Regions from separate parts of the Ensifer sp. ENS06 genome, predicted to be linked through region 2. Evidence: riboswitches for the same ligand, from Rfam matches in the RefSeq annotation. Region 2 holds a riboswitch; the other holds the start of a gene.
What was found. Region 2 has a riboswitch for cobalamin ahead of nrdH (glutaredoxin-like protein NrdH). Riboswitches for the same ligand answer to the same signal wherever they lie in the genome.
Positions count from the first base shown of each region.

Region 1: linked by a shared signal. The riboswitch ahead of cobU (bifunctional adenosylcobinamide kinase/adenosylcobinamide-phosphate guanylyltransferase) and the one ahead of nrdH (glutaredoxin-like protein NrdH) in region 2 are both predicted to bind cobalamin.

Region 1 is NZ_JACVBC010000002.1:306,722-313,825, reverse strand. It holds gene IB279_RS10600 (cobyric acid synthase) at 1-191, shown strand, start outside; gene IB279_RS10595 (cation transporter) at 264-845, opposite strand; cobalamin riboswitch at 1,048-1,506, shown strand; gene cobU (bifunctional adenosylcobinamide kinase/adenosylcobinamide-phosphate guanylyltransferase) at 1,641-2,165, shown strand; gene cobW (cobalamin biosynthesis protein CobW) at 2,169-3,233, shown strand; gene cobN (cobaltochelatase subunit CobN) at 3,337-7,104, shown strand, end outside.
Region 2 is NZ_JACVBC010000003.1:504,095-511,198, forward strand. It holds gene IB279_RS15910 (multidrug effflux MFS transporter) at 1-374, shown strand, start outside; gene nrdF (class 1b ribonucleoside-diphosphate reductase subunit beta) at 455-1,429, opposite strand; gene nrdE (class 1b ribonucleoside-diphosphate reductase subunit alpha) at 1,559-3,712, opposite strand; gene nrdI (class Ib ribonucleoside-diphosphate reductase assembly flavoprotein NrdI) at 3,682-4,098, opposite strand; gene nrdH (glutaredoxin-like protein NrdH) at 4,111-4,332, opposite strand; cobalamin riboswitch at 4,720-4,946, opposite strand; gene IB279_RS15935 (acyl-CoA thioesterase) at 5,097-5,897, opposite strand; gene metE (5-methyltetrahydropteroyltriglutamate--homocysteine S-methyltransferase) at 5,894-7,104, opposite strand, start outside.

The DNA.
Region 1 (7,104 bases), on a different contig from region 2:
GCGTGATGGGCACCTACCTGCATGGGCTCTTCACCAGCGACGCCTATCGCGGCGCGCTGCTCAAGAGTTTCGGCATCGAAGGCGGCGCCAACAACTACCGCCAATCGGTCGATGCGGCGCTCGACGATGTCGCGAACGAACTGGAGGCTGTGCTCGATCGTCGCTGGCTGGACGAGTTGCTCAGGCACTAGGGACGCGGCAACGGTCAGCCAGCAGGTCCGGTACGTCGGGCCCAACAGGAGCAACGAGCTTATCCGACGGAACTACGCTGCGACATCGTGCTCCTCGCTTGCGGCTTCCCAGACTTCCCGCGCGGCATCCAGGTTCATCAGGGCAATCCCCAAGCCGACAATCAGGTCCGGCCAGGCCGACTGCCACAGATAGGCTGTCGCCAGACCCGCGGCGATGATGGCCACATTGGCGAAGGCATCGTTGCGGGCGGAGAGAAATGCTGCCCGCGTGAGGCTGCCGCTCGTGTGACGGTAGGCGACGAGCAGATAGGCGCAGAAGAGGTTGACCACCAGCGCCCCAAGTCCGGTCAGGGACAGGGCAAAGGGCTCTGGCGGGACCGGATCCATGAACTTCGCCCAGGCCGTCCAAAGGAAGGCCAGCGCCGGTACCAGTAGAATGAACGCCATCGCCATGCCGACCCGCGCGCGGGTCCGCGCCGTCCAGGCCAGAGCAAAGAAAATCAGCATGTTGACGGAAGCGTCTTCGAGGAAGTCGACGCTGTCGGCCATGAGGGACACCGAGCCGATGGAAAGCGCGACAAGGAGTTCGACCCCGAAATAGCCGAGGTTCAACAGGGAGACGATGAGGACGACGCGGCGCAGGTCGGTATCCACTCGAAAGGTTCCTTTTCTGGCGAAATTCGCCCTCGGCACTTTGACACAGGTGTTAGCAGCAGTTTGCTATCCATAGCACTAGGTTTCGACATCGGTTCCGTTCACACTGCCGTCGTGCCTGACGCCCGACAAATCGTCGCGTGGCGCAACTCGGCCGGGGAGGCGTCGCATGCGTCGATTGACTTTGGGCTGCCCGCTTCCTAATCATCAGGTGTTGGATGGTTCCCCCTTGTCGTGGCGATCTGGGGGAATAATTGGGAATGTGACGGATGGACCCAAATCGGGCATCCTTATCGCAGCCGACCCCGCGACTGTAGAACGGTCAGGGTTCGCCATCGGGTTTGGTGCCGGGCTGTCGGCCGGTTGCACGGGCAATCGGGGCAGGTCGGGGATCAAGCCGGAAAAGCCACTGGCGTGGCATCGTGATCAGCCGGGTTTGGACGCCTCTTCTTCTACGAATCGTCCGCCTTTCACGATGTCCCTCACAGCGCCCATGCGTCGGAGACGACGCGCAAAGGTTCGCTGTGGCACCGGAAAGACGCCGGGAAGGTGAGGCGGGCCGCTCGGGCCCTGACATCGGAACCTTGCCCTTTAAGGGCGAGGCGATGTTCGGCCCGTGACGCCGTGAGCCAGGAGACCTGCCATCCGGCATGGGCATTCCGCCCGAGGGGACTTTTGTCTCCAACGCCATCACGGAGGTTGTTTTGGCTCGCAGATGTTTTCAAGAACGCGCCCGTGGCGCGTCCGATGGCTTTTGCCACCGACGGCTGATTTGGGAATGTTGAGGCAGCCACGATGAGCAGTCTCAGCGCCGGGCCCGTGCTGGTCCTTGGCGGCGCCCGTTCCGGCAAGTCCAGCTTTTCCGAGAGGCTCGTCGAAGCGTCCGGTCTCACCATGCATTATGTCGCCACGGGCCGCGCCTGGGACGACGAAATGCGCGAGCGCATCGACCATCACCGGACGCGCCGCGGCGAGGGCTGGACGACGCATGAGGAGCCGCTCGATCTCGTCGGCATCCTCAGACGCATCGATGATCCCAGCCATGTGGTCCTGATCGACTGCCTGACGCTATGGGTAACCAATCTCATGCTGGAAGAGCGCGACATGACGGCGGAGTTCGCCGCCCTTGTTGCGTATCTGCCTGAGGCGCGGGCGCGCCTCGTCTTTGTTTCCAATGAGGTCGGCCTCGGCATCGTGCCCGAGAACCGCATGGCCCGCGAGTTTCGCGACCATGCCGGCCGGCTTCACCAGATCGTTGCGGAGAAATCCGCTGAAGTTTACTTTGTCGCGGCCGGTTTGCCGCTGAAAATGAAGGGTTGATCCATGACCACTGCGAGAGCCAACCAGGGCAAGATCCCGGCGACCGTCATCACCGGCTTCCTCGGCGCCGGCAAGACGACGATGATCCGCAACCTGCTGCAGAACGCCGACGGCAAGCGCATCGCGCTGATCATCAACGAGTTCGGCGATCTCGGCGTCGACGGCGATGTCTTGAAGGGCTGCGGTGCCGAGGCCTGCACCGAGGACGACATCATCGAGCTTACCAATGGCTGCATCTGCTGCACCGTGGCTGACGATTTCATCCCGACCATGACGAAGCTGCTCGAGCGTGAAAACCGCCCTGACCACATCATCATCGAAACCTCGGGCCTTGCCCTGCCGCAGCCGCTGATCGCCGCTTTCAACTGGCCGGATATCCGCAGCGAAGTGACCGTCGATGGCGTCGTCACCGTGGTCGACAGCGCCGCCGTTGCCGCTGGCCGCTTTGCCGACGACCACGACAAGGTCGATGCGCTGCGCGTCGAGGACGACAATCTCGATCACGAAAGCCCGATCGAGGAGCTGTTCGAGGACCAACTGACGGCTGCCGATCTCATCGTTCTCAACAAGACCGATCTGATCGATGCCTCCGGCCTCAAGGCCGTACGCGACGAGGTGTCTTCGCGCACCAGCCGCAAGCCGACGATGATCGAGGCGAAGAACGGCGAAGTCGCCGCTGCCATCCTGCTTGGCCTCGGTGTCGGCACGGAAAGCGATATCGCCAACCGCAAGTCGCATCACGAGATGGAGCACGAGGCAGGTGAGGAGCACGATCACGACGAGTTCGACAGCTTCGTCGTCGAGCTCGGTTCGATCGCCGATCCCTCGGCGTTCATCGATAGCCTGAAGGGCGTGATCGCGGAGCACGACGTTCTGCGCCTCAAGGGTTTTGCCGACGTGCCCGGCAAGCCGATGCGCCTCCTGATCCAGGCGGTCGGGGCCCGCATCGACCAGTATTACGACCGCGCCTGGGGCGCCGGCGAAAAGCGCGGTACGCGCCTCGTCGTCATCGGCCTGCACGACATGGACGAGGCGGCGGTGCGCGCTGCGATTACCGCGCTCGTCTAGATCGTTCTTTGAGTGAAATGATCTAACGCATTGAAATGATGCAGTTCCGGATGGAAAACGCTTTTAGCGTTTTCGTTCGGAATTGCCCCACCGGACAAGACGAATGCATCTGCTTCTCGCCCAGAAAGGAACGATCGCCGACGGCAACGAGGCGATCGACCTTGGGCAAACGCCGGCCGATATCCTTTTCCTATCAGCCGCCGATACCGAGCTCTCCTCGATCGCCGCGGCTCACGGCCGACGCGACGGAGGCTTGAGCCTGCGCATCGCCAGCCTGATGAGCCTGATGCACCCAATGTCGGTCGACACTTACGTCGAGCGCACGGCGCGTCACGCCAAGCTGATCGTCGTCCGGCCGCTCGGTGGCGCCAGCTATTTCCGTTATCTGCTGGAAGCCCTGCATGCGGCTGCCGTCACCCATCGTTTCGAGATCGCGGTTCTGCCGGGTGACGACAAGCCGGATCCGGGGCTGGAGCCTTTCTCCACCGTCGCAGCCGACGACCGCCAGCGCCTTTGGGCTTACTTCACCGAAGGCGGCTCGGACAATGCCGGGCTGTTTCTCGACTATGCGGCCGCACTGGTCACGGGTGCGGAGAAGCCGCAGCCGGCAAAGCCACTGTTGAAGGCCGGCATCTGGTGGCCGGGTGCTGGCGTGATCGGCGTCAGCGAATGGCAGTCCCGTATTCAGGGACGGATGGTAGCGAGGGAGGGATTCGAACCCCCGACGGTTGGGATCTGCTTTTACCGCGCGCTCGTGCAGAGTGGCGAGACACGGCCGGTGGAGGCGCTGATCGATGCGCTGGAGGCTCAAGGTGTGCGGGCACTGCCGGTGTTCGTCTCAAGCCTCAAGGATGCCGTTTCCGTCGGCACGCTGCAGGCGATTTTTTCGGAGGCCGCACCCGACGTGGTGATGAACGCCACTGGCTTTGCGGTCTCGTCGCCCGGTGCCGACCGTCAGCCGACGGTGCTGGAATCGACCGGTGCGCCGGTGCTGCAGGTGATCTTCTCCGGCTCGTCGCGGGCGCAATGGGAAACGTCGCCGCAGGGGCTGATGGCGCGCGACCTCGCCATGAACGTGGCACTACCCGAAGTCGATGGCCGCATCCTTGCGCGCGCCGTCTCCTTCAAGGCGGCGTCGATCTATGACGCCAAGGTGGAGGCCAATATCGTCGGCCATGAGCCGCTCGAAGACCGGGTGCGCTTTGCCGCTGATCTTGCCGTCAACTGGGCGAAGCTGCGCCGGGCAGAGCCCGCCGAGCGCCGCATTGCCATCGTCATGGCCAACTATCCGAACCGCGACGGTCGCCTCGGCAACGGTGTCGGGCTCGACACGCCAGCCGGTACCGTCGAGGTGCTTAGCGCCATGGCGCGGGAAGGCTATGCGGTCGGTGAGGTTCCCGCCGATGGCGACGCGCTGATCCGCTATCTGATGGCCGGGCCGACCAATGCGGCGAGCCATGACCGCGAAATCCGCGAGCGTATTTCGCTGAACGATTACAAAACGTTCTTCGATTCGCTTCCGAAACAGATAAAGGATGAAGTTACCGGTCGCTGGGGCGTGCCGGAGGCCGATCCCTTCTTCCTCGATGGCGCCTTCGCGCTGCCGCTCGCCCGCTTCGGCGAGGTGATCGTCGGCATCCAACCGGCGCGCGGCTACAACATCGATCCGAAGGAAAGCTACCATTCGCCGGACCTCGTGCCGCCGCATGGCTATCTCGCCTTCTACGCCTTCCTGCGCCAGCAGTTCGGAGCGCAGGCGATCGTCCACATGGGCAAGCACGGCAATCTCGAATGGCTGCCGGGCAAGGCGCTGGCGCTGTCGGAAACCTGCTATCCCGAAGCGATCTTCGGGCCGCTGCCGCACATCTATCCCTTCATCGTCAACGATCCGGGCGAAGGTACGCAGGCCAAGCGCCGCACCAGCGCCGTCATCATCGACCACCTGACCCCGCCCTTGACGCGCGCCGAATCCTACGGCCCGCTCAAGGATCTGGAAGCGCTCGTCGACGAATATTACGACGCCGCCGGCGGTGATCCGCGCCGCCTCAGGCTGCTCAGCCGCCAGATCCTCGATCTCGTGCGCGACATCGGCCTCGACAGCGACGCAGGCATCGACAGGGGCGACAGCGACGACAAGGCGCTGGAAAAGCTCGACGCCTATCTCTGCGACCTCAAGGAAATGCAGATCCGCGACGGCCTGCACATCTTCGGCGTCGCGCCGGAAGGGCGGTTGTTGACGGACCTCACCGTAGCGCTGGCGCGCGTGCCCCGCGGTCTCGGCGAAGGCGGCGACCAGAGCCTGCAGCGGGCGATCGCAGCGGATGCGGGGCTGCGTGGGTTCGCTATTCCCATCTCCGCGGGCGGTAACCCCGCATGCGACGCCCAACCCTTCGACCCGCTCGACTGCGTCATGTCCGACACCTGGACAGGCCCGAAACCGTCCATCCTCGCTGACCTCTCGGACGCCCCCTGGCGCACCGCCGGCGATACGGTCGAGCGCATCGAGTTGCTTGCCGCAAATCTCGTGTCGGGTGAACTGGCTTGCCCGGACCACTGGGCCAACACCCGCGCCGTGCTCGGCGAAATCGAAACGCGCCTGAAGCCGTCGATTTCAAACTCGGGTGCCGCCGAGATGACCGGCTTCCTCACCGGTCTCAGCGGCCGCTTCGTCGCCCCCGGTCCATCGGGCGCGCCGACGCGTGGCCGGCCGGATGTGTTGCCGACGGGGCGCAATTTCTACTCCGTGGATAGCCGCGCGGTGCCGACGCCGGCGGCTTACGAGCTCGGCAAGAAATCGGCCGAGCTTCTGATCCGCCGCTACCTGCAGGACCACGGCGAATGGCCGTCCTCCTTTGGCCTTACCGCCTGGGGCACGGCGAACATGCGCACCGGCGGCGACGACATCGCCCAGGCCCTGGCGCTGATCGGCGCCAAGCCCACCTGGGACATGGTCTCTCGCCGGGTGATGGGCTACGAGATCGTGCCGCTCGCAGTCCTCGGCCGCCCACGCGTCGACGTGACCTTGCGCATTTCCGGCTTCTTCCGCGATGCCTTCCCGGACCAGATCGCGCTCTTCGACAAGGCGATCCGCGCCGTCGGCGCGCTGGAGGAAGACGATGCCGACAACATGATCGCCGCACGCATGCGGGCGGAAAGCCGACGGTTGGAAGCGGAAGGTGTCGAGGCTGCCGAGGCCGCGCGTCGCGCCTCCTACCGCGTCTTCGGCGCAAAGCCCGGTGCCTATGGCGCCGGCCTGCAGGCGCTGATCGACGAGAAGGGCTGGGAAACCAAAGCCGATCTCGCCGAGGCCTATCTTACCTGGGGCGCCTATGCCTATGGCGCCGGCGAGGAGGGCAAGGCCGAGCGCGATCTTTTCGAGGAGCGCCTGCGCACGATAGAGGCGGTGGTGCAGAACCAGGACAACCGCGAGCACGATCTGCTCGACAGCGACGACTACTACCAGTTCGAAGGCGGCATGAGCGCTGCCGCCGAACAGCTCGGCGGTCACCGTCCGGCGATCTACCACAACGACCATTCCCGTCCGGAAAAGCCTGTGATCCGGTCGCTCGAAGAAGAGATCGGTCGCGTGGTCCGGGCCCGCGTCGTCAATCCCAAGTGGATCGATGGCGTCATGCGCCACGGATACAAGGGCGCCTTCGAGATCGCTGCCACGGTCGACTACATGTTCGCATTTGCCGCGACCACGGGTGCGGTGCGCGACCATCATTTCGAGGCCGCTTATCAGGCGTTCATCGTCGACGAGCGCGTGGCTGACTTCATGCGCGACAAGAACCCGGCCGCCTTTGCCGAGCTTGCCGAACGCCTGCTTGAAGCAATCGACCGCAATCTCTGGACGCCGCGCTCGAATTCG
Region 2 (7,104 bases):
TGGTGCGGGTCATGCATCTTGCCGTCGGCGCCTTCGCGCTGACCATGGTCACGATGTTCATCGTCATGAGCCTCGGCTTCAACCAGTTGCCTGTCATGGCCGCGTTCCTCTTCGTCGGCTATGGCGTGCTCGGCCTGGTTATCCCGACCTCGGCGGTGCTGGCGCTTGAAGACCACGGCGAGATCGCCGGCACGGCCTCGGCACTGATGGGTACGCTGCACTTTGTCACCGCCGCCGTCGCCATGGTGGTTGCGACTATCTTCTTCGACGGAACGGCCCTACCGATGGCCGGCGCGATCGCCGCTTGCGCCCTTGCCGCCTTCCTGCTGACGCAAGCAACGATCGGCCGCAGCCGGGTGGTCGCGGCAGAGTAGGCGCTGCTATTGCTGAACAAAGGCCGGCGAGGGCGTCCTCGCCGGCCTTTTGTTGTCAGGTATGACCGAATGGACCGTCCTTAAAAATTCCAGTCCTCGTCCTCGGTCGCCACAGCCTTGCCGATAACGTAGGACGAACCGGAACCGGAAAAGAAGTCGTGGTTCTCGTCGGCATTCGGCGAAAGCGCCGAGAGAATGGCCGGGTTGACCTTGCAGGCTTCCGCCGGAAACAGCGCCTCGTAGCCGAGGTTCATCAGCGCCTTGTTGGCGTTGTAGTGCAGGAACTTCTTCACGTCTTCGGTCAGGCCGACGTCGTCATAGAGCGCCTCGGTGTATTTCGCTTCGTTGTCGTAGAGTTCGAGCAGCAAGTCGAAGGCGAAAACCTTGATCTCCTGGCGGCGTTCCTCGCTCAAGCGCTCCAGCGCGCGCTGGAACTTGTAGCCGATGTAATAGCCGTGCACCGCCTCGTCGCGAATGATCAGCCGGATCATGTCGGCGGTGTTGGTGAGCTTGGCGCGGCTCGACCAGTACATCGGCAGATAGAAGCCGGAATAGAACAGGAAGCTTTCGAGAAAGACGCTCGCGACCTTCTTCTTCAGGGGATCGCCGGAGGCATACTCCGCCATGATCAGCGCGGACTTCTTCTGCAGGAACTCGTTCTCTTCCGACCAGCGATAGGCGTCATCGACATCGGGTGTCAGGCAGAGCGTCGAGAAGATCGAGGAATAGGAGCGGGCATGCACCGCCTCCATGAAGGAGATGTTGGAAAGCACCGCCTCCTCATGTGGGGTGGCCGCATCTTCCATCAGTCGGACGGCGCCGACGCCGTTCTGGATCGTGTCGAGCAAGGTGAGGCCGGTGAAGACGCGGATGGTGAGTGTCTGCTCCTCCGGCTTCAGCGTTGCCCAGGAGGGAATGTCGTTGGAAAGCGGCACCTTCTCCGGCAGCCAGAAATTGCCGGTCAGACGGTTCCAGACCTCCAGATCCTTGTCGTCTTCGATGCGGTTCCAGTTGATGGCGCGGATGCGGCTTGCGGGTTTGGTGTGCATGTTCATGTCGTTGAACCTTTGTGATCGTGTATGCCTCATCGCGCGGTGAGGGGGTGCCCCTCATCCGCCTGCCGGCACCTTCTCTCCTCTTGCGGGGAGAGGGCTAGGGTGAGGGGCCGTTACTGGAATGCGAGGTTACAGCGCGCAGGAAACGCAGCCCTGGACCTGCGTACCCTCGAGCGCCATCTGCCGAAGGCGGATGTAGTAGATGGTCTTGATGCCCTTCTTCCAGGCATGGATCTGAGCACGGTTGATGTCGCGGGTCGTTGCCGTGTCGCGGAAGAACAGGGTCAGCGACAGGCCCTGGTCGACGTGCTGGGTGGCGGCCGCATAGGTGTCGATGATCTTCTCCGGCCCGATCTCGTAGGCGTCCTGGTAATATTCGAGATTGTCGTTGGTCATGAAGGCGGCCGGATAGTAGACGCGGCCGATCTTGCCTTCCTTGCGGATCTCGATCTTCGAGACGATCGGGTGGATCGAGGAAGTGGAGTGGTTGATGTAGGAGATCGAACCGGTCGGCGGCACGGCCTGGAGGTTCTGGTTGTAAAGGCCGCCAGCTATCACCGCCCGTTTCAACTCCAGCCAGTCTTCCTGAGTCGGGATCGAGATGCCGGCTTCCTCGAACAGGCCCTTCACCTTTTCGGTCGCCGGCAGCCATTCGGCTTCGGTGTATTTGTCGAAATAATCACCCGACGCGTATTTCGAGTTTTCGAAGCCGGCGAAGTTCTTGCCCTTCTCGACCGCCAGCCGGTTCGACGCGCGGATGGCGTGATAGGTCACCGTGTAGAAATAGATGTTGGTGAAATCGATGCCTTCCTCGGAGCCGTAGTAGATGCGCTCGCGGGCGAGATAGCCGTGCAGGTTCATCTGCCCGAGGCCGATCGCGTGGCTGTCGTCGTTGCCCTTTTCGATCGAGGGCACGGACGAGATGTGGCTCATTTCGGAGACGGCGGTGAGGGCGCGGATCGAGGTCTCGATCGTCTGGCCGAAATCCGGGCTGTCCATCGCAGCCGCAATGTTCAGCGAACCGAGGTTGCAGGAGATGTCCTTGCCCATGTGCTTGTAGGAGAGGTCGTCGTTGAACGCGCTCGCTTCGCTCACCTGCAGGATTTCCGAGCAGAGATTGCTCATGGTGATGCGCCCGGCGATCGGGTTTGCCCGGTTCACCGTGTCCTCGAACATGATGTAGGGATAACCGCTCTCGAACTGGATCTCGGCGATGATCTGGAAGAAGTCGCGCGCCTTGATCTTGCGCTTGCGGATGCGGGCATCCTCGACCATCTCGCGGTACTTCTCGGTCACCGAAATCTCGGTGAGGGGCACGCCATAGACCTGCTCCACGTCATAGGGTGAGAACAGATACATGTCCTCATTGTTGCGGGCGAGCTCGAAGGTGATGTCGGGGATGACGACGCCGAGCGACAGCGTCTTGATGCGGATCTTCTCGTCGGCGTTTTCGCGCTTGGTATCGAGGAAGCGCATGATGTCGGGGTGGTGGGCGTGCAGGTAGACAGCACCGGCTCCCTGGCGCGCGCCGAGTTGGTTGGCGTAAGAGAAACTGTCTTCGAGCAGCTTCATGACCGGGATGACGCCGGATGACTGGTTCTCGATCTGCTTGATCGGCGCGCCCATCTCGCGGATGTTGGTGAGCGACAGCGCCACGCCGCCACCGCGCTTGGAAAGCTGCAGCGCCGAATTGATGGCGCGGCCGATACTCTCCATGTTGTCCTCGATCCGGAGCAGAAAGCAGGAGACGAGCTCGCCGCGGCTCTTCTTGCCGGCGTTGAGGAAAGTCGGCGTTGCCGGCTGGAAGCGGCCGGAGATGATCTCGTCGACGAGATCGCGGGCAAGCCCCTCGTTGCCGCGCGCCAAGGCCATCGCCACCATGCAGACACGGTCTTCGTAGCGTTCCAGGTAGCGCTTTCCGTCGAAGGTCTTCAGCGTATAGGACGTGTAGTATTTGAACGCCCCGAGGAAGGTCGGAAAGCGGAACTTCTTTGAATAGGCATGATCGTAGAGATCGCGCACGAAGTTGAAGGAATACTGGTCCAGCACTTCCTGCTCGTAATAGCCCTCGGTCACCAGATAATCGAGTTTTTCCCGGAGGTTATGGAAGAACACCGTGTTCTGGTTGACGTGCTGGAGGAAGTACTGTTTCGCCGCCTGCCGGTCCTTGTCGAGCTGGATCCGTCCCTCTTCGTCATAGAGGTTCAGCATTGCGTTCAGCGCATGATAGTCGAGCGCTGCTTCCGTCGCCTTCAAGGGGCGTTCGAGTGTCGTGACGTCCAAAATCGTTCCATCCCGTTTTTGACATTGGCGACGTCCTCGTCGGTCCCGAGCAGCTCGAACCGGTAGAGATAGGGTACCCGGCACTTGGCCGAAATCACGTCGCCGGCGATCCCGTAGGTCGCGCCGAAATTGCTGTTGCCCGCTGCGATCACGCCGCGGATGTGAGAGCGGTTGCCCGCGTCGTTCAAGAAGCGGATGACCTGCTTCGGCACCGCCCCGCGGCCATCGTCGCCGCAATAGGTCGGCACGATCAGCACATAGGGCTCTGCGACCGTAAGTGCGTCCATACTTTCCCTGAGCGGTATGCGGGCGGCGCGAAGGCCGAGCTTTTCGACGAAGCGATGGGTGTTTTCCGAGCGACTGGAAAAATAGACGATCAGGCCCATCGCCCGCGTCCTTCAGGAAAGCGCGCTGATCATGTCCGGGCGGAAACCCGCCCAATGCCGCTCGCCGGCGACGACGACCGGGACCTGCCGATAGCCAAGACCCTGCACCAGCGCGAATGCATCGGAATCCTCGGAGATATCGACGATGCGATAATCGATGCCTTGGCGGTCGAGCGCACGGGTTGTGGCGGTGCATTGGACGCAGGCTGGTTTGCTGTAGACGGTGATCGACATGGGTTCCTCGTGAGGGTCTGGCAAATGGGCGCAAAAAGTCGTCGGATCGCGCGAACGCGAACCGTGGTGTTGGCGATTGGACACGAAACATCGCTCCCCGGTCGACTCGACCGGAGTTGACGTCGTCAAGCTGGCCCAAGGTCGGTTACGCAACCGGGCCGGCTCGTTTTGGTCGGGCGCTCAGGAATTCCGCGGATGCGGGTTTTCAAGGCGCGGCCTTTCGATCAGGCGCGCAACAATGCGCACCCGTCCGCAGAAGGTGGATCTGAACTGGAAGAAACTGGCATGACTTCACCCCGAAGCTTTCGACGGGCTGCCGGGGAGACGTCGAGACGATCGGGCAGGCTCATCCTGCCACGCACTCAACCCCTCCGGACACCCCGCCCGTGGACGTTTGGTGATCGAGGCAGGTCTCCTGGCTTACGGGTCAAAGCTTCCATCCCGACCTTCCCGAGGCCTCATGCCTCAGTGGTCCAAATCCGGACAGTCGCTCGCCGTCTACAGTTGCGGGGGCAGCTACGGCATAGCCTCAGCGGAAACCCGCCGGCGCACCGTATTCCCGTCTTAGCTCCCAATCCTTGCGAATCGGAAGAACCTCGAACACTAGATATAGTAGTTCATCGCAAATCTGCGTCAATAGGTTCCGTATGTGGAAGGCGGGGGTAGGAGGGTGGTTTCTTTTGCAGTGTGGATAACGGGGAGTAAACAGCCGGTTGGCACCAAGGTTGTGGATAGGGCGCCCCTGGTGCGGACGCCCCATTCCATCAAGCAGCGAAAGCGGCCACGGGCCGGTTGTCCTCGTCGACGGCGACCATAGCGAACGTTCCGGTAACAGTCCGCTGTCGCAGACCGGTGAGGAGCTCTTCCGACCAGAGTTCGACCTCGACGGTGGCTGAACTGCGACCCGTCCGCACAATGCGGGCGATGGGTTCGATGATCGAACCGATCATGATCCGGTGCTTGAAGTCCATACCGGTGCAGGAGGCAAGGACGGTCGCCCGGCGGCTCCGGCGCGTCGCGACGACGAATGCGGCCTTCGTCATATGCGCGAGGGCGTTGCCAGCGCATATGGCGCCAAAGCTGTTGGCCTGGCCGGGAAAGACGATGTCGACCATGCGTAGGGTGCCCGCCTCTTCGGGCGTGTCCGTTGCCACATCGAGCGGCGGCAGCATCCAATCCGTTTCATCGGCACGGGGCATCGCGACCATGGTGAAGGTGCCCCTGCTGCAAAGGGCGCGGCTGCCGGTGGCGATATCTTCCGCGATCATCTCGACCTCGACCACCATCGAGCGGCGCCCGACACGAACCGGACGGCCGCTGAAGCAGACGATCTGACCGATGCGCGCAGGCGCACGAAAATCGATGCGGTCGCAGGATGCGGTGACGAAGGGAACGCGCCCGTGACGGGTGGCGACGATGAAAGCGATCCGGTCCATCGACGCGAGGGCGGCGCCACCAAAGAGCGTGCCATGGTGATTGGTATCGCCTGGAAAAACGATGTCGATCAGGGTTTGTGGCGCCGGGGTTTCCCCCGGCGCCGTCGTGACTTCGTGCTGCCCCGTCATGCTTTGACGGCTTCGCGCGTATCGGCGGCAAAAGCCGCTCGAAGCGAGCGGGCGGCGGCGACCATGTTGACGAGCGCCGGCCGCGTCTCTTCCCAGCGCCTGGTCTTCAGTCCGCAATCGGGATTGACCCAGATCTGGTCCGGCGTGAGGCCCTCGGTCGCTTTTTCGATGAGATGCACCATTTCCTCGACGCTGGGCACTCGCGGCGAATGGATGTCGTAGACGCCCGGGCCGATCTCGTTCGGATAGGCCTTGTCGGCGAAGGCGCCGAGCAGTTCCATTTTCGATCGCGACGTCTCGATCGACATGACGTCGGCGTCCATCGCCGCGATTGCGGCCATGATGTCGTTGAACTCGGAGTAGCACATATGGGTGTGGATTTGGGTCGCATCGCCCACCCCGGCTGCACTGAGACGGAAGCACTCCACCGCCCAGTCGAGATAGGGCTTGCGATCGGCATTACGCAGCGGCAGGCCTTCGCGCAGTGCCGGTTCGTCGATCTGGATGATGGCGATGCCGGCCGCCTCGAGATCCGACACTTCATCGCGCAGTGCTAGCGCGATCTGCCGGCACACCACGGAACGTGGCAGGTCGTCACGAACGAAGGACCATAGCAGCATGGTGACCGGACCCGTCAGCATGCCCTTGACCGGGCGATCGGTCAGCGACTGCGCGAAGGTCGCCCACTCGACCGTCATCGGGTTTGGTCGCGAAACGTCGCCGAAGATAACAGGCGGACGCACGCAGCGCGATCCGTAGCTCTGCACCCAGCCGCTCTGGGTGAAGGCGTAGCCCGAGAGCTGCTCGCCAAAATATTGCACCATGTCGTTGCGCTCGAACTCGCCGTGAACGAGTACGTCGATGCCGACCTCTTCCTGCCAGCGCACCGCCAGTTCGGTCTCTCGGCGAAGATAGGCGGTGTAGTCGACATAGCTGAGTTCGCCCTTCGCATGCAGTGAACGGGCCTGCCGAACCTCCGATGTCTGTGGGAAGGATCCGATCGTCGTTGTCGGGAAGAGCGGCAATGACAGCTTCTTCGCCTGCAGTGCCCGGCGACCCGCGAACGGGGACTGCCGCTTGCTGTCCGCATCCGTCAGCGCTTTCAAGCGCCCGGCGACCAAAGGATCATGGATCCTGAGTGAGGTGAGCCTCGCCTGGGCGGACGCGATCGAGGCGGCGAAAACGTGCTCGGAAATGGCAAGCCCCG